Regions from separate parts of the Actinomyces sp. 432 genome, predicted to be linked through region 2. Evidence: riboswitches for the same ligand, from Rfam matches in the RefSeq annotation. Region 2 holds a riboswitch; the other holds the start of a gene.
What was found. Region 2 has a riboswitch for FMN ahead of CWT12_RS05690 (ABC transporter permease). Riboswitches for the same ligand answer to the same signal wherever they lie in the genome.
Positions count from the first base shown of each region.

Region 1 (10,162 bases), 390 kb from region 2:
CCAACTGCGCCACGAGGGGCGTCCCTCACCGGAGGGACGCCCCTCCGCATTTCTTCCCTCATCCCTGCTGCGCAATACACCAGACTCCCCTGGCGGTCCGGCCCCGTCCCGGAAGGCACGTGAGACTTCCATCCATTGGCGCGGTTCTATCGGCATGCGCCGATGGCGTTACGATTCCTCAGGCCGGCGTCCTACCGCCAGGCCGCACCATTGAAGCGACCGCGAGGAGAAGGCATGCGTATCGGGTTTGATCGGGACAAGTACCTCAAGATGCAGTCCGAGCGCATCGCCCAGCGGCGCGCCCAGTTCGGCGGCAAGCTGTACCTGGAGTTCGGCGGCAAGCTCATCGATGACATGCACGCCTCCCGCGTCCTGCCCGGCTTCACCCCCGACAACAAGATCGTGATGCTCGCCGAGCTGGCCGACGACGTCGAGATCATCGTCGCCGTCAACGCCAAGGACTTCTCCCGGAACAAGATCCGCGCCGACCACGGCACCTCCTACGAGGACGAGGTGCTGCGCCACGTAGACGCCTTCCGCGACTACGGGCTGTACGTGGGCAGCGTGGTGATCACCCAGTGGACGGATGACAACCAGCAGGCCGCCGAGTTCAAGCGCAAGCTGAACAAGCTCGGAATCAACGTCTACCGCCACTTCCCGATCCCGGGATATCCCAACGACGTAGCCCGCATCGTCTCCGACCAGGGGTACGGGCGCAACGAGTACATCGAGACGTCCCGCGATCTGATCGTCGTCACCGCGCCGGGGCCGGGCTCGGGCAAGATGGCCACCTGCCTGTCGCAGATCTACCACGACCACATGCGCGGCATCTCCTCCGGCTACGCCAAGTTCGAGACCTTCCCCATCTGGAACCTACCGCTTGACCACCCCGTCAACATCGCCTACGAGGCCGCCACCGCCGACCTCGACGACGTGAACATGATCGACCCCTACCACCTGGCCGCCCACGGCGTACAGACGGTCAACTACAACCGCGACGTCGAGGTGTTCCCGGTACTGTCCCGCCTGTTCGAGCAGATCATGGGCGCCTCCCCCTACGCCTCTCCCACCGACATGGGGGTGAATATGGTCGGCTACTGCATCAGTGACGACGCCGTGTGCCGGGAGGCCTCCAAGCAAGAGGTGATCCGCCGCTACTACAAGGCGCTGGTGGTGGAGAAGCGGGACATGCTCGAGCCGGTCCAGTCAGGGCGCATCGCCCTGCTTATGAGCAAGCTCGGCATAGCCAAGGAGGACCGTCCCGTGGTCCGGCCGACGCTGGAACTGGCCGCTGCGACCGACGCCCCTGCGGCGGCCATTGAGCTGCCGGACGGAACGATCGAGCTGGGCAAGACCTCCCCGCTGCTGGGCTGCTCCTCCGCCATGCTGCTCAACGCCCTCAAGCGCCTGGCCGGTATCGACCCGGAGGTGGACCTGCTGGCCAAGGAGTCGATCGAGCCGATCCAGACCCTCAAGACCCGCCACCTGGGCAGCCGCAACCCGCGCCTGCACACCGATGAGGTGCTGATCGCGCTGGCGGTGTCCGCCAACGGGGACGCCAACGCGGCCCGCGCACTGGACCAGCTGGGCAGCCTGCGCGGCTGCGACGTGCACACCTCAACCATCCTGGGGCCGGTGGATGAGGGCATCTTCCGGTCCCTGGGGATCCAGGTGACCAATGAGCCGGTATTCGCCACGAAGTCCCTCTATCGCAAGAAGTAGTGACGCCTTGGCGCGAACCGCTGGTGCCAGTGACCGTAACTCGGTATATTCACCGCGACGAGACATTCTCGTGTGCTCTGGGGTCGGTGTAAGTCCGAGCCGGCGGTGACAGTCCGCGACCCGCCCGCAGCTGCGGGCGGCTGACCAGGTGAGACTCCTGGACCGACGGTGATAGTCCGGATGGGAAGTGCACACGGGCACTCGGTGCTGCGGCGCGCTATCTTCCTGCCGTCCGCTACACCCGCGTGTCCTCTCCCCCAGCGCGCCCGGGAGAGAGGATCACATGACCGCATTCTCATTGGCGGAGCGGGCCGCGATGCTGCGCGCCATCGCCATCGCCGCCTCGCCGGACGCCCCCGCCGGCCCTAATCCCCGCGTCGGTTGCGTCATTGTCTCCCCCGCCGGCGACGTCCTGGCCGAGGGGCATCACCGTGGCGCAGGCACTGCCCACGCCGAGGTCGACGCCCTGACTAGTCTGGCAGCAAAGGGCATCAGCGCGCGCGGCACCACCGCCGTCGTCACACTTGAGCCCTGCAACCATCAAGGCCGTACCGGTCCTTGCACCCAGGCGCTCCTGGACGCCGGGGTCGCCACGGTCGTCTACGCGCTGGCGGATCCCACTGCGCAGGCTCGGGGTGGCGCGGAGGCGCTCGCAGCCGCCGGGGTCAGCGTCAAGCGGGGTATTTACGCCGAGCAGGCCGCTGAGCTCATTCGCCCGTGGATCTTCGCCGTCACCACGGGCCGTCCCATGGTGACGTGGAAGCTCGCGGCGACCCTCGACGGCCGCATCGCCGCCGCCGACGCGACAAGCCGGTGGATCACCTCCGCTACGGCCCGGCATGACGCCCACCGGCTGCGCCGGGACTGTGACGCCATCATGGTGGGTACCGGCACCGTCCTGGCCGACGACCCGGCCCTGACCATCCGCGACCAGTCGGGGCGGCCGGCACCTGACCGACTGCAGCCGCTGCGGGTGGTTGCCGGCTCGCGGCCGATCCCGCCCACCGCACAGGTACTCGCCGACGCCAACCACCTGCTGCTGCCGCAGCACGATCCGCACGCCGTTCTGGCCACCTTGGCATCCAGGCAGGTCCGCCACGTCCTCCTGGAGGGCGGCCCGACCCTTGCGGCCGCCTTCCTGCGCGCAGGCCTGATCGATGAAGTGGTCGCCTACATTGCGCCCGCGCTGCTAGGTGCGGGGCCCGCCGCCGTCGCAGACTTCGGAGTGTCAACAATCGCTGACATCCTGCGGCTCGAGCACGTCAAGGCTGAGGTCCTGGGCGCAGGCGAGGATCTTGTGGTCCGGGTGGCCGGCGAACCCGGCGGCCGGCACCGCGCCGTCTCATCAACCACCCCGCTCACCGGCATGAATACCGAGGAGATTCACTAATGTTCACGGGAATTATCGAGGAGCTCGGGCGGGTCATCCGGCTCGACACCTACGCAGAGTCCGCCCGGCTCACGGTAGCCGCACCCACCGTCACCGCGGACGCCCGGGAGGGCGACTCCGTCTGCGTCAACGGCTGTTGCCTTACCGTCGCCGAGCTGCACGACGGCGCCTTCACCGCAGACCTGATGGCGGAGACGCTCACGCGCACGGCCCTGGGGATGCTTGCTCCCGGGGACCGCGTCAACCTCGAGCGGGCGCTGCGCATGGGTGACCGGCTCGGCGGCCACGTGGTCCAGGGCCATGTCGACGCCGCAACCGAGGTCCTTGAGCGCCGGCACGGGGAGAACTGGGACCTCCTGCGAGTCGGCCTGCCTCAGGATCTTGCCCGGTACGTCGCCGCCAAGGGCTCGGTCGCCGTCGACGGGGTATCCCTGACCGTGGTCGGCGTCAGCGCCGGCGGCGGCAGGGGGCCTGACCGGGACGAGCCGTTCTTCAGCGTCAGTCTCATTCCCGAGACTCTGCGCCGTACGACACTCGGTATCAGGATGCCGGGCGACCGGGTGAATCTGGAGGTAGATGTCATGGCGAAGTACGTCGAGCGGCTCCTGGCCGCAGACTCCCACCTGGAGGAGGAGTGAGCATGCCCACCAGCTGCCCTCCCACGGCGCAGCGTGGGCCCGCGGGCACCCAGCCGGGCCACCGCCCCGGCGGTCATGACGGCACTCGCCTTGACACCGTCGAGCAGGCCCTTGACGCGCTCCGGCAGGGCCGCATGGTCATCGTGGTCGACGACGAGGGCCGGGAGAACGAGGGAGACCTCGTCTTCGCGGCGGACACGGCCACGCCCCAGCAGCTGGCATTCGCGATCCGCCACTCAACGGGCATCATCTGTGTTCCGACGACGGCCGGTGAACTAGACCGCCTGGACATCCCCATGATGACCGAGCACAACACCGATCCCAAGCGGACGGCCTTCACGCTGAGCGCCGACGCCAGCCTTGGGATAACCACCGGCGTGAGCGCGGATGACCGGGCACGCACCATTCGCGTCATAGCCGACCCCGGGTCGGCGCCGGCCGACCTCGTCCACCCCGGCCACGTGTTCCCCCTGCGTGCACGCGAGGGCGGAATCCTGGCGCGCCGTGGGCACACGGAGGCCGCCGTCGATCTCATGCGCCTATCGGGACACCGGCCGGTCGGGGTCCTAGTCGAGATCGTCAACGACGACGGAACCATGGCGCGCCGCCACCAACTACGGGAGTTCGCCGACGCGCACTCACTGCCCATGATCTCGGTCGAGGACCTGGAGCGCTTCCGGTGGCTGCACGAGGAGCTCGTCGAGAAGGTCGTCACCGCGCATCTGCCCACTGCGCACGGGGAGTTCACCGCGCACGCCCTGCGCTCCAGGGTAGACGGCGCCGAGTACCTGGCACTCGTGTGCGGCAGTATCGCGGACGGTGAGGATGTCCTCACCCGAGTGCACTCCGCCTGCCTGACCGGCGACGTGCTGTCCTCCCTGCGCTGTGATTGCGGTCCGCAGCTACGCGCCGCGATGGAGGAGATCAGCGCTCGCGGACGCGGTGTGCTTGTCTACGCCTCCGACCACGAGGGGCGCGGCATCGGCCTGATCGACAAGCTGCGGGCCTATGCGCTTCAGGAGGCGGGCATGGACACCCTGGATGCCAACGTCGCCCTGGGGCTGCCGGTTGATGCGCGCAGTTATGCCACGGCCGCCCAGGTGCTGCGTTTCCTGGGAGTGCGCTCGGTGGAGCTCATGACGAATAATCCGGACAAGGTTACGGGCCTGGAGCGTTACGGGGTGCGCGTTTCCGCCCGGCGGGCGACCCCGACCTTCACCAATGGGGAGAACCTCGCTTATCTGCGTACCAAGCGCGATCGCATGGGCCATCTGCTCGCCGGCCCTGAGCTCGGTGATGCATCGCCCGCAGTCGTACCGCAGTCCGCTGATCCCGCCGCCAGCGTTCGACCCGCACACACCAGTACCAGAGCAGAAGGAGCAGCACGATGAGTGGAACCGGGGCACCGGAGCAGAGCGCGCCGCACGCGCCAGGCATGCGGGTGACGGTTGTCGCCGCGCAATGGCATGAGCAGGTCATGGACGGCCTGCTCGCGGGGGCACTGCGAGCCGTTGAGGACGCGGGGGCGCAGGCAAGCGTCGTGCGGGCGGTCGGTTCCTTCGAGCTGCCGATCCTCGCTGCCGCTGCCGCGCGGGGCGGGGCCGAGGCCGTGGTTGCGCTGGGAGTCGTCATCCGCGGCGGCACCCCGCACTTCGACTACGTGTGCCGGGCCGCCACCGATGGGCTGAGCCGAGTTGCCCTGGACACCGGGGTGCCGGTGGGGTTCGGCCTGCTCACCTGCGATACCGAGGCCCAGGCGCTGGCCCGTTGCGGCGCTCCGGGATCCGATGAGGACAAGGGCTACGAGGCGGCGTGCGCGGCGATGAGCACAGCGCTCACGCTGGCCCGCCTCGCGGACGGCTGAGCAGTGGGGGCCCGCGCCCGTCGCCCGAGGCGGGCGCGGTCCTAGGAGGCGCGCCGGGGAAGCCGGCCACGGCGGGCGTCACAGATCGTGAGCACCGCGCGTTCGACCGCGTAAACAGGGTCGCGGGAGGCGCCCTTGACCTCGGCGTCGGCGCGGGCCACCGCCTGGATCGCAACGGCGAGGGCGTCATCGGACCAGCCGGCCAGTTCACGGCGGGCGCGATCGGCCTGCCACGGCGCCATGCCCAGGTCGCGGGCCGTCACTCCCCGGCGACCGCCCATGGCGGCAACCCGGGCGAGCTGACGTATCTTCATGGCCAGGGCGGCGACGATGGGCACGGGATCGGTGCCGGTAGCCAGGGCGTGCCGCAGGGCGGTGACGGCCTTGACGACGTTCCCGGCCGCGGCTGCGTCGGCAACAGTGAAGCCGGTGGCCTCGAAGCGGCCGGCGTAGTAGGTGTTGACTGCCTCTACGGTGATCGTTCCCTGGGTGTCGCTAACCAGCTGCTCGGCTGCGGCGCACAGTTCCCGCAAGTCGTTGCCGAGGGCGTCCACCAGTGCGCCGACGGCCTCGGGATCAATGCGCCGTCCGGCGCGCCGCACATCCGCACCCACCAGGGCGGCCTTGTCCTTGGGGGACTTCACCGCCTGGATAGTCACTACCGGGTAGGGGGACTTGGCCAGCGCCTCCAACAGCTTCTTGCCGCGCTGGCCGCCATTGTGCCGCAGTACGACGACGACGTCTGGGGCGGGTGCCGGCACATAGGCGAGTAGGTCGGTCAGCAGCGCGTCAGTCATCTGCTCAAGGGAGGGGATGAGCACTAGCTTGGGCTCACCGAACAGGGACGGTGATACCAGCGTGTCCAGCTGGTGGGACTCGTAGGTGGCGGCCTCCACGGTGCTGACCTCCGTGGCCGGGTCCTGCTGACGTGCCTGGGCCAGGAGCCGGGCGACGGCCCGGTCGGCCAGCAGCTCCTCTCCCGCTCTTATCAGCACGATGGGCGCGAGGCGCACCTCGTCCCAGGCGGGTCCGTCGGGGTACGACGCGCGCCGCGGGAGGGTCGTGAGGTTGCCATGGCTCATAGCCTGCCACGCCTGCGCCGACGAAGCGTGCGACGCCGCCCCCGCCAGTAGGCGGCGGCGATCACTGCGGCTTCAATACCCGCCAGCAGTAGCGCCCCGGTAATGTGCCCCGGCCAGTTGACCGATGCCCCGGGCAGGCGGGCGAAGGCGCGGGCCACTAGTACCAGCCAGGCGCATGACGCCGTCGCCGGCCAGGCTATGAGGACCGCGGCCCGCGGGCTCAGCGGTGACACCAGGGCCGCGAGGATGCCGCACACGGTTGCCACCGGCACCGGTGGGGCGGCGAGCACATTTGCCGGCACCGACCAGATCCCTACGGTCGGGCGCAGCAGCACCAGCACCGGGGCGCAGGCGAGCTGCGCAACCAGCGGGAGCGCCACCCCGGCGGCCAGTGGACGTGGCAGGCGCCGGGACAGCACGGCGGTCAGCGGCGCAGAACCGAGGAGGATGCCGGCCGTGGCAAGCACCGACAGTGCGAAGCCGTAGTCGCGGGCCTGCCAGGGATCAAGCAGCAGCAGGACGATCACGCCCGCGCTGAGGGCGGGCAGGGAGGCGGAGCGCCGTCCCGCACCCACGCCCAGCAGCATCACCGCGCCCATAGCCGCCGCCCGCAGCACGGATCCATCCGGCCGCACAAGCACCACCAGCCCGGCCAGAACCAGTGCCCCCACGGCGGCGCGCGCCCATCGGGGCGCAGCCCCCAGGGCGGCCAGCACCAGCCCCAGGACGATGGCGACGTGCTGGCCGGACACTGCGGTCAAATGCGTCATAGAGACAGCCCGCATGTCCTCCCGCACCGGCGTAGGCAGGGCGTGGTCGTCGCCGAGGGCGACGCCGGGCACCAGGGCGCGGGTACCGGCAGGCCAGTCCACTCCGGTCCGCGAGGGGTCCGCGGCAGGCGCGGTCGGCTCTGGTCCCACGGCGTCGCCGAGCCCGTCCCTTAGCCGCGCCACGATGCTCAGGAGGCCCGTGGCCGGGCCGGTCACGCTCACGGTCGCGTTGGCGCCGATGATGGCCGCCTCGCTCTTACCGGGGGCAGCGGGGCGCAGCCGCGCCCGCACCCGCACCGGCGCCCCCAGGGGGACCGCCAACCAGTCGGCGTCTCCCAGGACAGTGGCAGTCAAGTGTGAGGGGGCACCGTCGACGGCGTCCACGGACAGCGCGGAGAGTACGGTCGTGCGCCTGGATGTAGCGGTGGCACGCGGAGTACGGGTGAGCGTGCCAGTCAAGGTGACGGTGCGCTCCTCCTGTGCGGCGATTGTGAGCGGGTCGCGAGCGCGGGACCAGGAGTCGGCTGCTGTCACGGTCAGCACTGCCGTGATGGTCAGGGCCAGGGCAAGCAGGGAGGCCGCCAGTGAGCCTACGGCCGAGTCCTCAAGGTAGCCCGCCCCGGGCCTGGGATCGTGCCGGTGACGAGGAGGGCGGAACCGTGCCGCCGCCGCGCCGAGTGGCATCGCCGCGGCCACGGCGACCAGTGCCCCCAGCAGAGCTGGGGACCAGGGGCGGGGCCCACCCAGACCCACAGCCCAGAAGGCGGACGCCCAGGCCGCTGCGGCGGCTGGCGCCAGCCGCAGGTCCAACGGTTCCGGGGCGCGGTCCCTGGTGGCATGACGAGTGCGAGGGCGCGGGGACAGGCGTCGCAGCGTACTGGGCTCGTCCCAGGGCGCGACGTCCGCGCGGGGCGCGTTGCGGCCCGCGGGGCGTCGTTGTAGGAACCGGCTCGTTCGACTCATACCGCCGCCCGGTCCCGTAGGGCCTCGAGCTTGGCCGCACCGATGCCGGAGACACTCGTCAGCTCGTCTACAGAGGCGAAGGGGCCGTGCTCATTTCGGTAGTCGACGATGCGCTGGGCCAAGGCCGGACCGATACCGGGCAGCGCCTCGAGCTCGGCGGCGTCAGCGGTGTTGATGTTGACGCGCCCGCCGGCGGTCGTGCCCGAGCCCTCACTGCCGGTGGCGCCGGAGTCGGATCCGGCCTGCTCACCTATGCCGCCGCCGGTGTTCCAGGCAGAGGCGTCCTCCCCCACGTGTGGTACGCGCACCTGTTCGCCGTCGCTCAGGGTGCGGGCGAGGTTGAGCTGGTCGGTATCCGCGTCGGGCAGCGCTCCGCCGGCGGCGTCGATGGCATCCACGACCCGCGCGCCCGCCGGGAGCACGACCACGCCGGGACTGCTCACGGCTCCGGCCACGTGCACCACCAATTCGCCGGCCATGCCCGTGCTCACAGCGGTGCTCTCCGGGGCCTCGGGACCCGGAGCCGTTGCGGTGGCCGGGGGAGTTTCGGGAGCGGGCGCCCGTGAGTCGGCTTGGGGCGTCGACGGCGGCGCCATCAGGACTGTCCTGAGTGCCAGGGCGAGTGCGACCACCACCAGGGCCATGCCGACGCCGATTGCCGCCCTGGGGGCGAGGGCGAGGCGACGGGGACGGCGCACGGGCTCCGCGGGGTCGGTAGAGCAGGCGATACGCACGAATTCGTCCAGGGAGCGCCTGCCCACACGATCCGCCACCCGCTTGCCGCTCATAGGCCGACGGTAGAGGTATCGGGCACGGTCCGTCCCGAAGGCTGTGGGGACTGCCTGCCGGGCCTGTGGCGACAGGAGCCTGTGGACGACGGGGCGTCCTTACCGTGGCTGATCCAGGTGCGGTGCAACCACGATCCCGAGGGCGCCCGGTCCCAGGTGGACGCGGCTGGCCGGGTCGGCGGGTGAGCGCATGATGGACTCGACGACCGCTCCTGCCTCAACCATCGCGTCGGCCAGGTCGTTCTCCAGGGCGCGTCCGGCGGCGGGGTCGTCGCAGTAGTGAACGGCGAGTCGCACGGGTGCGGCCGGGGGGCGCGGACCAGTCAGCGATGTTCCGCCGGCCGCGCGCACCGCCTGCGCGATCAGGTGTCGGCGGGCGCGGGCGGCGCCCCGGACCATCTCCACAACGCTGATCCCCTGCGGCCCGGTGGTCAAAAGGGGCCGGATCCCCAGGGTGCCCCCGGCGAATGCGGTGGCACGGTCAATCCTGCCGCCGCGGCGCAGGTATGACAGGTCCTGGACCAGGAAGAACAGGCGGGAGCGGGCTACGGACTCGCGCGCACGCGCGGCCCCACGGCGGGCGTCATCGGCCTCCGCCGCTGCCACTGCGGCCAGCCCCAGCGCGCCGCCGGAGGCACCGGAGTCCAAGGTCGTCACCGCCACCCCTTCTGCGGCCAGTTCGCGTGCGGCTATGCGGGCGTTGTCCACGGTGCCGGACAGTGCGGAGGCGAGGTGCAGGGCCAGCACCTCGTTTCCTCCGGCAGCCGCCTTGCGGTAGGCCTCAGCGAGTTCAGCGACTGCCGGGCGCGCGGTCGTCGCAGTACCGGCGTCGTCCTCCGTGGTGTGCAGGGGATAACGACAATCCCGCGCGCATCTGCGAGCGCGGGGGGCAGGCAGGCTGCCGAGTCGGTGACCACCGTGAGCGCCATGCTAAAAGCGTATGCC
Region 1 covers NZ_CP025249.1:1,759,329-1,769,490, forward strand. Annotated here, with positions in the region: gene CWT12_RS07335 (DUF1846 domain-containing protein) at 235-1,722, shown strand; FMN riboswitch at 1,791-1,919, shown strand; gene ribD (bifunctional diaminohydroxyphosphoribosylaminopyrimidine deaminase/5-amino-6-(5-phosphoribosylamino)uracil reductase RibD) at 2,006-3,112, shown strand; gene CWT12_RS07345 (riboflavin synthase) at 3,112-3,750, shown strand; gene CWT12_RS07350 (bifunctional 3,4-dihydroxy-2-butanone-4-phosphate synthase/GTP cyclohydrolase II) at 3,885-5,141, shown strand; gene ribH (6,7-dimethyl-8-ribityllumazine synthase) at 5,138-5,614, shown strand; gene holA (DNA polymerase III subunit delta) at 5,656-6,696, opposite strand; gene CWT12_RS07365 (ComEC/Rec2 family competence protein) at 6,693-8,429, opposite strand; gene CWT12_RS07370 (ComEA family DNA-binding protein) at 8,426-9,217, opposite strand; gene CWT12_RS07375 (DegV family protein) at 9,317-10,114, opposite strand.
Region 1: linked by a shared signal. The riboswitch ahead of ribD (bifunctional diaminohydroxyphosphoribosylaminopyrimidine deaminase/5-amino-6-(5-phosphoribosylamino)uracil reductase RibD) and the one ahead of CWT12_RS05690 (ABC transporter permease) in region 2 are both predicted to bind FMN.

Region 2 (10,162 bases):
GCTCTCTGCGCGGCTGCATCGGCTCGCTGGAGGCGCGCCGACCGCTTGGCGAGGACGTCGTGGCCAACGCCGTTGCCGCCGCCCTGCGCGACCCGCGGTTTCCGCCCGTCACGGCCACGGAGCTGCCGGCCCTGAGCCTGGAGGTGTCGGTGCTGAGTACGCCGGAACGCCTGGAGGTCCATGAGGAGCAGGAGCTGCTCCGCCGCCTGCGCCCCGGCGTCGACGGCGTAGTGCTGTCGCTGGGGCCCGGCGCGCCACCTTCCTGCCGCAGGTATGGGACGAGCTGCCCGACCCGGCCGAATTCCTGCGCCGGCTCAAGCGCAAGGCCGGCTGGCCCGCCGGATTCTGGGATGCGGAACTGGTCGCGGAGACCTACCGGGTCCGCGCCTGGGAGGAGTCATGACCGCCTCCGCCCCGCCCGTCTCCCGGCCGGGCACCGCAGGTGGGGACGCCGGCTACACGGCCCGCTGGTGGCACCCGCTGCCGGACGGGCGGCTGCAGTGCGACCTGTGCTCGCGCCACTGCCGCCTGCGGGAGGGACAGCGCGGCTTCTGCTTCGTGCGGCGGCGCAACGGGGAGCGGATTGTGCTGACCGCCTATGGCCGGTCCACGGGTGTGTGCCTGGACCCGGTTGAGAAGAAGCCGCTGAACCACGTCCACCCCGGCAGTTCAGTGCTGTCCTTCGGCACCGCAGGCTGCAACCTGTCGTGCAAGTTCTGTCAGAACTGGGAGATCTCCACAGCCCGCTCCACCGAGGTGCTGAGCGTGGACGCCCCACCGGACCGGATCGCCGATCAGGCCGCCCGGTTGGGTGCCCGCGCTGTCGCCTTCACCTACAACGACCCGGTGGTCTTCGCCGAGTACGCCATCGACACTGCCCGCGCCTGCCACGAGCGCGGGCTGCTGGCCTACGCGGTCAGCGCCGGGTGGATCTGCGACCAGCCGGCGCTGGAGCTGTTCGGCGCCGTCGACGCCGCGAACATTGACCTCAAGGGCTTCACCGAGGACTTCTACCGGAAGGTCACCGGCGCGCGGCTGCGGGACGTGCAGGACACGCTGGTGCGCGTGCGCGAGCGCACCACTGCCTGGCTGGAGCTGACCACGCTGCTCATCCCGGGCCTGAACGACTCGCCCGAGGAGGTCGGTCGGCTCGCCGCCTGGGTGGTTAGCGCACTTGGTGCGGACACGCCGCTGCACCTGACGGCCTTCCATCCCGCCCACCGCATGCTGGACCGGCCGCCGACGCCGGTGGCGACACTGCGCCGGGCCCGCCGCGCGGCGCTGGACGCGGGGCTGCGCTTCGTGTACCTCGGCAATGTGCGTAGCGGGGAGGGCACGACGACCCTGTGCCCGGGCTGCGGGCAGGCGGTTATCGCTCGCCATGGCTACATGGTGGAGACCTACGAGCTGGATACGGCGGGTTGCTGCCGGCACTGCGGGCGGCGGCTGCCCGGCCTGTTCGACGCCGACGACCCCGGCGGCGGAGCGGCAGCATTCCCGTGGCGCCTGGCCCCGACGGAATGGTGAGCAGCGGCGAACACGTCCACGGTCCGCGTCCTGGTGCACTTAGCCGCGTATGTGCAAAAGACTTCGGAGTGGTGAGCGGGGTTGCCGCTGCCGTCACCAGCCGCTAATGTCGGAGATGCATACAACGTGCTCCGGGGTCGGTGAAAGCCCGAACCGGCGGTGACAGTCCGCGACCCGACCGCATCCACCCGCAGGGTGGGCGCGGTCGGCTGAGCCGGTGGAATTCCGGTACCGACGGTTAAAGTCCGGATGGGAGGAGACACGTGGCGCGCGTCCGGCGTCGGCGGATCGTGGTGCGCTCCCATGCGGGCGCATCCCGGCTGTAGGCAGGGACCCGCGCCGTGCGGCGCTACGCGCGTACCGCCCGTCACCCCGGAGTGCCCCGGGGTGGGTGCTCCGGGGGAGCCGGAGAGGACACTGTGCATGACGAGCGCCACCGTCGCCAGCATCGGCCTCGGCGTGGCCGAACGCGAGGCCGCCCGCGCGCCGCGGAGCCCGCACATCGGATCGCCCTGCCTGCTGCGACCGTTGCTGAGCCCGCCCGTGACGCTTGGGGCCATGCTGCTGCTGGCCTGGTGGGCGATTACCCGCGCCGGACTGATCCCGCCGGTCTTCCTGCCCGGCCCCCTCGACGTCGCCCGCCGCCTGGTGCTCGCCTTCACCCAGGGCGGCCTGGCCGGATACGCCTGGGTGACCCTGCGGGAGGCGCTGCTCGGCTGCCTGGCCGCCGCCGCCCTATCGCTGCCCCTGGCCTGGACCCTGTACCGCTCCCGCCGCTTCTCCCGCGCCGTCCTGCCGTATGTGGCGGCGTCCCAGGCAGTTCCAGCCATCGCCATTGCCCCGCTACTGGTGGTGTGGATCGGCTACGGGACGGTGCCGACCGTGGTCCTGTGCGTGCTCATGGTCTTCTTCCCCATCACCGTCACGGTCCTGCTGGGCCTGCGTGGACTGGATACCGATGTCATTGACGCCGCCCGCCTGGACGGCGCCCACGGAGTGAGCATGCTCATTTACATGGAGCTGCCCATGGCGCTGCCCTCGATCCTCTCCGGCCTGCGCACCGGCTTCACCCTGTCCGTCACCGGCGCCGTGATCGGCGAGATGACTATGGGCGGGGAGGGCCTGGGCATGGTGCTCGCCTCCCAGCGCCAGACGGTCGATACCACCGGGCTGTTCTCCACCATCGTGGTGCTTTGCGTCATCGCCACCACCATCCACTGGGTGCTGCACGAGCTGGAGCGGCGCAGCCGCGTCGTCGCCTCGATGCGGGGGCGCCGCGCCACCTGAGCCGGCACCACCGGCCCCCTCGCGCAAACACCCACCGACCGATTCCCTCTGTTTTGCCCGTCCGAATCTTCTAACCGCCGCACGGCACCGAAAGGAACCTCATGCCCGCTCTTACCCCGCGCCCGGCTCCGAGCCGCCGCACAGTTCTGACCGCCATGGGTGCGGGCGCCGTAGGCCTGCTCGCCGCCTGCGCCTCGGGCAGCGGCGCCCGGAGCTCCAACGTCTCCGCCTCCGCCGACGCCTCCGGGCTGGTGATCGGCATGACCTACACCCCGAACGTGCAGTTCGCGCCCTTCTACCTGGCGCTGGCCGACGGCGAGTACGCGCCGGGCGTCTCCCTGCGCCACCACGGGGAGCAGGAGGGACAGTTCGACGCCCTGCTGGCCGGGACCGAGCACGTGGTGGTGGCGGGCGGTGACGAGGCCATCGTGGCCGCGTCCAATGGCAATGAGCTGGTCATCATCGGCGGCTACTACCAGCGCTACCCGGGCTGCATCATCGTCCCCGAGGAGTCCGACGTCACCGAGCTGGCCGACCTGGCCGGCAAGACGATCGGCACCCCCGGAAAAACGGGGGAGACCTGGTACTCGGTGCTGGTGGCGTTGTCCTCCGCAGGGCTGAGCGAGGACGACGTCGATGTGCAGGAGATCGGCTACACCCAGCAGGCCGCCCTCTCCAGCGGCAAGGTCGACGCGATCGCCGGATTCTCCAACAACGACGCCGTCCAAATCGCCCAGAACGGCACCCCGGTGCGGGTGCTCGCCATCGGCGAGGAGGTGCCGCTGCTGGGCGCCTCCCTGATCACCACCCCGCAGGTGCTCGCCGACCGCCGCGGCGAGCTGGAGGCGGCAGTTGCGGCCTCCGCAGTCGGGATGACCAAGTTCGTGGATGACCCCGATGCCGCCGTGGCGGCCACCAAGGAGTACGTGCCCGACCTGGTCGACTCCACGCAGGCGGACAATGCGCGCGAGGTGGCCGTGGCCACGGGTGAGCTGGTGCGTCCCAACGAGAACACGGTGGTGGGCGCGCTGGTGCCCGAGCAGGTGGGGGAGACCATCGACTTCCTCGCCGGCCGCGGCCTGCTCGGCGAGACCACCGTGACCTCAGACGCCGTCTGCGACCCGCTGCTCACTGCCTGACCCAGCGCCCGGTGGGATCCTGGCGGGGCTTACAGTCGGCAGGCCACCAGGGAGGACACGAGGATGGCGCGCGCCCCGATTGCGTAGAGCTCATCCATGACGCGGTTGGCGTCCTTGCGGGGCACCATCGCCCGCACCGCCACCCAGTCGGGGTTCTGCAGCGGCGAGACGGTGGGGGACTCAATGCCGGGGGTGATCTCGCTGGCCAGGTGCATCCGGTTCATGGGGATGTCATAGTCCACCAGCACGTAGGAGCGGGCCCGCAGCACCCCCTCCAGGCGGCGTACGAGCGTGGCCAGGCCGGGCTCGTCGCGGTACTGCTCGGTGGTGATCAGCACCGCCTCGCTGGCCAGGATCGGCTCCCCGAAGGTCTCCAGGCCCGCGGCCCGCAGGGTCGACCCGGTCTCGACGACGTCGGCGATCAGGTCCGCCACCCCCAGCTGCACGGAGGACTCCACGGCACCGTCCAGGTGCACGGTCTGGGCGTTGATCCCCTGCTCCGCCAGGAAGTTGCGCACCAAAACGTCGTAGGAGGTCGCCACGCGCTTGCCCTCGATATCACCAAGCGCGCTCATGGTGCCTGCGGGCGCGGCGAAGCGGAACGTGGAGCGGGCAAAGCCGAGCGGCAGGTGCTCAATCGCCTCCACGCCCGAGTCCAGCAGCAGGTCGCGGCCGGTGACACCGGCGTGCACGGTGCCCTGGCCGACGTAGACGGCGATGTCGCGCGGGCGCAGGAAGAACAGCTCGACCTGGTTGGCGTCGTCGACCAGGACGAGCTCCCTACCGGAGCGGCGGGTGCGGTAGCCCGCCTCGGCGAGCATGGTGGTGGCGGGCTCGGACAGGGAGCCCTTATTGGGCACGGCGATGCGCAGCACGTTGTTCCTTGACTGTGTAGTGGAGCTTGAAAGCGTGGTCAGTGGGGGTGATGGATCATGCGGGGCCCGGCGTACCCTGGCCTCACAGGTAGCGGTAAACGTCCTCGAGCGTGTAGCCCTTGGCCAGCATCATCACCTGGGCGTGGTACAGCAGCTGGCTGAGTTCCTCGCAGGCCGCCGCGTCAGACTCGTGCTCACAGGCCATCCACGCCTCGGCGGCCTCCTCCACCAGCTTCTTGCCGATGAAGTGCACGCCGCGGTCCAGCTCCTCAACCGTGCCGGAACCGGCAGGGCGAGAAGCGGCCTTGTCCTGCAGCTCGGCGAATAGGTCCTCAAAGGTCTTCATGGGCACAGCGTAGTGCAGCCCCGCCACGGGCACGCACCGCGCTCAATCCTGCGGGACGCGCCCGGCGGGCTCGTATACCAGTCGGGCTGCGTGACGGCCGGCGGCGGCCGCCGCCAGGAAGGCGGCCTCGTCCTGATCGAGCCCGCGGCCCATGGTGCTCAGCCGCACCCCGGTCGCCTGCTGCATGTCTGCCAGCGCCTGATACAGGCCCCCAACCGCCACCTTCACCAAGCGGTGCGCGGCCCCCAGCTCGCGGGGACCGCACAGGGCGGCGGCCTGCTCGGCGATCCGCGTCCCCAGTGCGCCGGGCAGCTCGGGCACGACGACGTCGGCGGCCGCCATTGCCACGCGCCCGTAGGCGGTGATCGAATGATGAGAGACTCCCCGGTGTCGCAGGCGGGCATCCGCCTGCGACACCCGCAGGCAGGCGACCGGCCGACCGCCCAGTGCGGCTGCGGCGTTCACGGCGTCACCACAGGCGACCCCGGAGAAGCCCCAGGGCGTATCCGTACCCAGGTTGCCAGGTCCCTGGGTGACGACGATCACGTCCGCTTCCAGCACGAGGCGGGCGGCCAGTAGGCCGTTGTGGATGCTCACCGCCTCCAGGTCCCCGCCCCACGACTGGCCGACGCTGACGGTGCCGACGAGCACCCCGGCCGCCTGTAACCCGGCAACCGAGCGCGAGTAGGGCAGCGGCAGCGCGCCCCCGTCAGTCATCACGTACGCCACTCGGAGGGGCCGCGCCGCCGCGTCGGGGCCCGCGCCCGGAGAGAAGCCCTCAGGGACCGGGTCAAGCGCCGGGTCAAGATCCGGGCGTAGCAGCCCGGCCAGGATGGCGGGCAGGGAGGAATGCAGATCGGCGATCACCACCGGCGCGCCGGCCAGCGTCAGCGCGTCAATAGGGGCCGACAGCCGCGAGTGAAGCGGGGTGTTCTGCTCATCCACGCCGGTAACCATGACCTGGTCGGGCATGTAACGTGCCTTGACCAGGTGACCGCCCGGCTCCGGATCCGCCGGCAGTATGCCGGGCCGCGCAGTGACCATGCCGTGCCCCCCAGTGCCCAGGCCACGGGCCAGGGCGGACACCTCCAGGCGTACCCACTCCCCGGGCTCCGGCAGCCCGGTCACGGACTCGTAGGCGATCGCCCGGCACGGCTCGCCGGCGCCCAGCACGGCAGCACCCGGCGGGGCCGAGACGATGCGCACCTCCAGCTCGGCACAGCGCCTCCCGGACTGCCCCCAGACCTCCCGCACCGCGAGCACGTCCCCGTCACGCCACATCATGGAACCACCCTAAGCCACCCGGGTGTTCCGATCGCTGCGGACCCGCGCTGCGCATACGCTGGCCCCGTGTCCGAACCCGCGCCGCGCCCCGAGCCCACGGCCATCCCCACCGAGGAGCGCCAGGTCAACCTGTTGCTGGCGCTGCGCAACACCGCCTCCGGTATGACCAAGGCACAGATCATCGGGTCGGTTGCCGGATACGATCCCGAGGGCGGCAGCTCAGCCGACCGCATGTTCGAACGGGACAAGGACGTGCTGCGGGAACTGGGCATCGACATCACCACCACCGGGCAGGCGGACCAGGCGCGCTACCGCATCACCGAGGCCGATTACGCGCTGCCTGACCTGACACTGACCGCGCAGCAGGCCGCCGCCGTGGAGCTGGCAGCCTCAGCCTGGCGCTCCGGGGCCCTGACCCCCGCCGCCCGCCATGCGCTGACGAAGATCCGGGCCGTGGCCGGCGTCGACGACGCCGCCGACTCACTGCCGGACCTGAGCATCGACCTGGGCAGTGATGTCTCCGGCGGGCAGGTTCCCGCGGAACTGGCCACCGCCGTCCGGGAACGGCGTCGGGTGAGCTTCGAATACGCCTCCGCCAACTCCGGGCGGGTGAGTGCCCGCATAGTAGAGCCGCACCGGATGCGCATGAGTGAAGGCGCCTGGTACCTGGACGGACTGGACCGGGCCTCCGGGCAGCAGCGCACGTTCCGTCTGGCCCGTGTGGTCGGACCGGTGTCCGTGGTATCCAGCGCCGACGCCTTTCCCGCGCCCGAAATCACCGCACCCGTCACGGCGCAGGCGCTGATCGCGGTTGCGCCCGGACGCGCCCTGCAGCTGCGCTCGCGCGCGCTGGTGAGCTACAGCGCCGCCGAGCTGGCGGACGGCCCAGCACCCCGAGAGCTGCCCCCAGTGCCCGGACAACGACTTGGGGACCTGGCCCGGCGCCTTCCCCAGCAGTGGGATGTAATCAATGTCACGTTCACTGATCGCTTCGCCTTCGCCGGCGCCCTGGCCGCGCTCGCGGACGCCGTCGTCGTGCTGGCACCCGCGCAGCTGCGCCAGGACGTTCTGGAGCACTTGAACGCCGTCGCCGCGCTGTCCGCCCCACCGCAGCCGGAGGAGGACTGAAGTGGCCCGGCCCAGCTCCACGGACCGACTGGTACGCCTGCTGGCGCTGCCCGCCTGGGTGGCTGAGCACGACGGCGCCACCTTCGCGCAGGCAGCCGCGCACTTCGGCGTCACACCGGAGACGATACGCAAGGATGTGGACACCTTGTGGGTATCGGGCCTGCCCGGCGGCATGCCCGATGAGCTGGTCGACTTCTCCGCCTCCGACTTCGAGGCGGGCCGCCTGCGCCTGACCGAGCCACTCGGCCTGGACCGGCCCGTTCGCCTGTCCCACCGCGAGGCGGTCGCCCTGCTGCTGTCGCTGGAGGTGCTCATCGGCGTGCTGGCCGACGACCCGCAGGCCCTGGCGACGCTGAGCCGCACCCGGGCGGTTCTGCGCCAGGCCCTGGGCGCCGCCGCTGACGCGCCCGTCGCCGCGCCGGGCCCGCATTCCACTGTGCTGGTAACCGTGCGCCGTGCCCTGGCCGAGGGAAGGCGCCTGCGTCTGACGTATGTCTCCGCTACCGATACTCGCTCTGAACGTGATGTCGACCCGCTGGAACTGACCAGTGACGGCACGCACCTGACGCTGCGGGCCTGGTGCCTGAGCGCCGGAGCGGAGCGCTCCTTCCGGCTCGATCGCATCCTGGCGGCGCAAGTGCTGCCGGTGCAGGCCACGGCGCATCGCCGCCGCGGGAGCAAGCATGACCCCGATCCGGAGTTGTGCCTCAGCCTGAAGCCATCGGGGCGCTGGCTAGTCGAGCAGGTCCCCTGCGAGCAGGTGTCCATTGCTGAGGACGGCGTGCTGCACATTCGGGTGAGGGGCCGCGACCAGGCCTGGCTGATCGGACTGCTGCTGTCAGCCGGGAGGCACCTGAGGCACGCCGCGCCCGCGGATCTCACCGCCGCCGCCGGTGCGGCGGCGCGCCGTGCCCTGGCGCTGGATGCTCAGGTGCACCGCAATTGAGGTTGATACGCCTAGGGTGGAACACCGTCGCCCGGTGCTCAGGCCCCACCGGCGAAACGCTAGACTCATGGCGTACCACGCGGGCTCATCCAGTTGCGAGCCCCACGAAAGGAGCAGCGTCGTGATCAAGCCCACGCACATCGTCGTTCTGCTTGTCCTCATTCTCCTCATCTTCGGCGCAAACAAGCTGCCTGAGATCGCCGGAAGCATCGGCAAGTCCATGAAGGTGTTCAAGAAGGAGGTCAAGGAGCTGCGCGAGGACGAGGACGCCCCGGCGGTCCAGCAGCCGCCGGCCCAGATCCCTCAGCAGCCGCAGCAGGGCACCTACTACACCCAGCCCACCCAGCCGGGCCAGGCCGCTCCGCAGCAGCCGCAGCCGTACACGGACGGCACCGTCCAGCAGTGATGCCGCGGCGCGCGGCGCCGTGAACGCGCTGCGGGACGAGCGCCGTGGCATCTCGCCGCAGGGACCCGGCCCGTCCGGTCCCGCTTGCAACGCATCCGGCCACCAGTACCCGGGAGGAGTAGAACGTGCCGCACATGCCGAAGCTGCCCGGCAGCAGGCGCAAGGAGAACCCCGAGGCGATCATGTCTATCGGGGACCACCTGCGCGAGCTGCGCAACCGGCTGTTCGTCTCGGCCATCGGCATCACCGTCATGGCGGTAGTCGGCTATTTCCTCTACGACTCCGTATACCAGTTCATCACCCACCCGGTTGAGGTCGCCAATGCCCGCGGCGCAAACCTCAACATCAACTTCTCCACGATGCTGTCCTCCTTCGACATGCGGCTGCGGGTGTCCATCTGGCTGGGTGTACTGCTGGCGTCACCACTGTGGATTTACGAGTTCTTCGCCTATGTGGGCCCGGGGATGACACGCAAGGAGAAGGCGTACACCTGGGTCTTCGGGGTTGTGGGGCTACTGCTGTTCGCCGCCGGCTGCGCACTGGGCATGTGGATCATGCCGCACGCAGCCGTGATCCTCACCGGCTTCATCCCTAACACCGACTCCGCCACCGGCATCATGGACGCCTCGGTGTACCTGTCCTTCGTGCTGCGCCTGGTGCTGGCCTTCGGAGCCGCGTTCCTGCTCCCGGAGGTCATGGTGGCCCTCAACCGGCTCGGGGTGATGAAGGGGCGCACCATGCTCAAGGGCTGGCGCTGGGCGGTGATCGGTATCTTCACCTTCATGGCCTTCGCCAACCCGCTGCCGGATCCCTGGTCGATGATCTTCATGGCGATTCCGATCACCGGCCTCTACTTCCTGGCCTGCTACATCTCCATCCGCCACGACAAGCGGGTCGCCAAGCGCCGTGCCGAGGAGGACGCGGCCCTGGATGCAGCCCTTGCCGAAACCGCCTCCAACGCCTGACCGGCACCGGCCCGCCCCAAGCCTGCGGGAGCAGCCCGCAGCCGCGCATAGGCTTGACTCATGAGCTCACCCGCACAACGCTATGCCGCCGCACGTCGTCGTCAGGCGGAGTCACGCACAGAGCTCGCCGGTTTCGCAGCCACTTACGACTTCCCGTTCGACGACTTCCAGAATGAGGCCTGCCGCGCCCTGGAGGCGGGCGAGGGCGTGCTGGTGGCGGCGCCTACCGGCGCCGGCAAGACCGTCGTGGGTGAATTCG
Region 2 covers NZ_CP025249.1:1,373,923-1,384,084, reverse strand. Annotated here, with positions in the region: partial or broken gene amrB (AmmeMemoRadiSam system protein B) at 1-182, shown strand, start outside; gene amrS (AmmeMemoRadiSam system radical SAM enzyme) at 400-1,527, shown strand; FMN riboswitch at 1,651-1,793, shown strand; gene CWT12_RS05690 (ABC transporter permease) at 2,086-2,814, shown strand; gene CWT12_RS05685 (ABC transporter substrate-binding protein) at 2,916-3,953, shown strand; gene hisG (ATP phosphoribosyltransferase) at 3,983-4,828, opposite strand; gene CWT12_RS05675 (phosphoribosyl-ATP diphosphatase) at 4,911-5,174, opposite strand; gene CWT12_RS05670 (DUF3866 family protein) at 5,217-6,458, opposite strand; gene CWT12_RS05665 (helix-turn-helix transcriptional regulator) at 6,525-7,586, shown strand; gene CWT12_RS05660 (helix-turn-helix transcriptional regulator) at 7,588-8,532, shown strand; gene tatA (Sec-independent protein translocase subunit TatA) at 8,654-8,938, shown strand; gene tatC (twin-arginine translocase subunit TatC) at 9,073-9,903, shown strand; partial or broken gene CWT12_RS05645 (DEAD/DEAH box helicase) at 9,964-10,162, shown strand, end outside.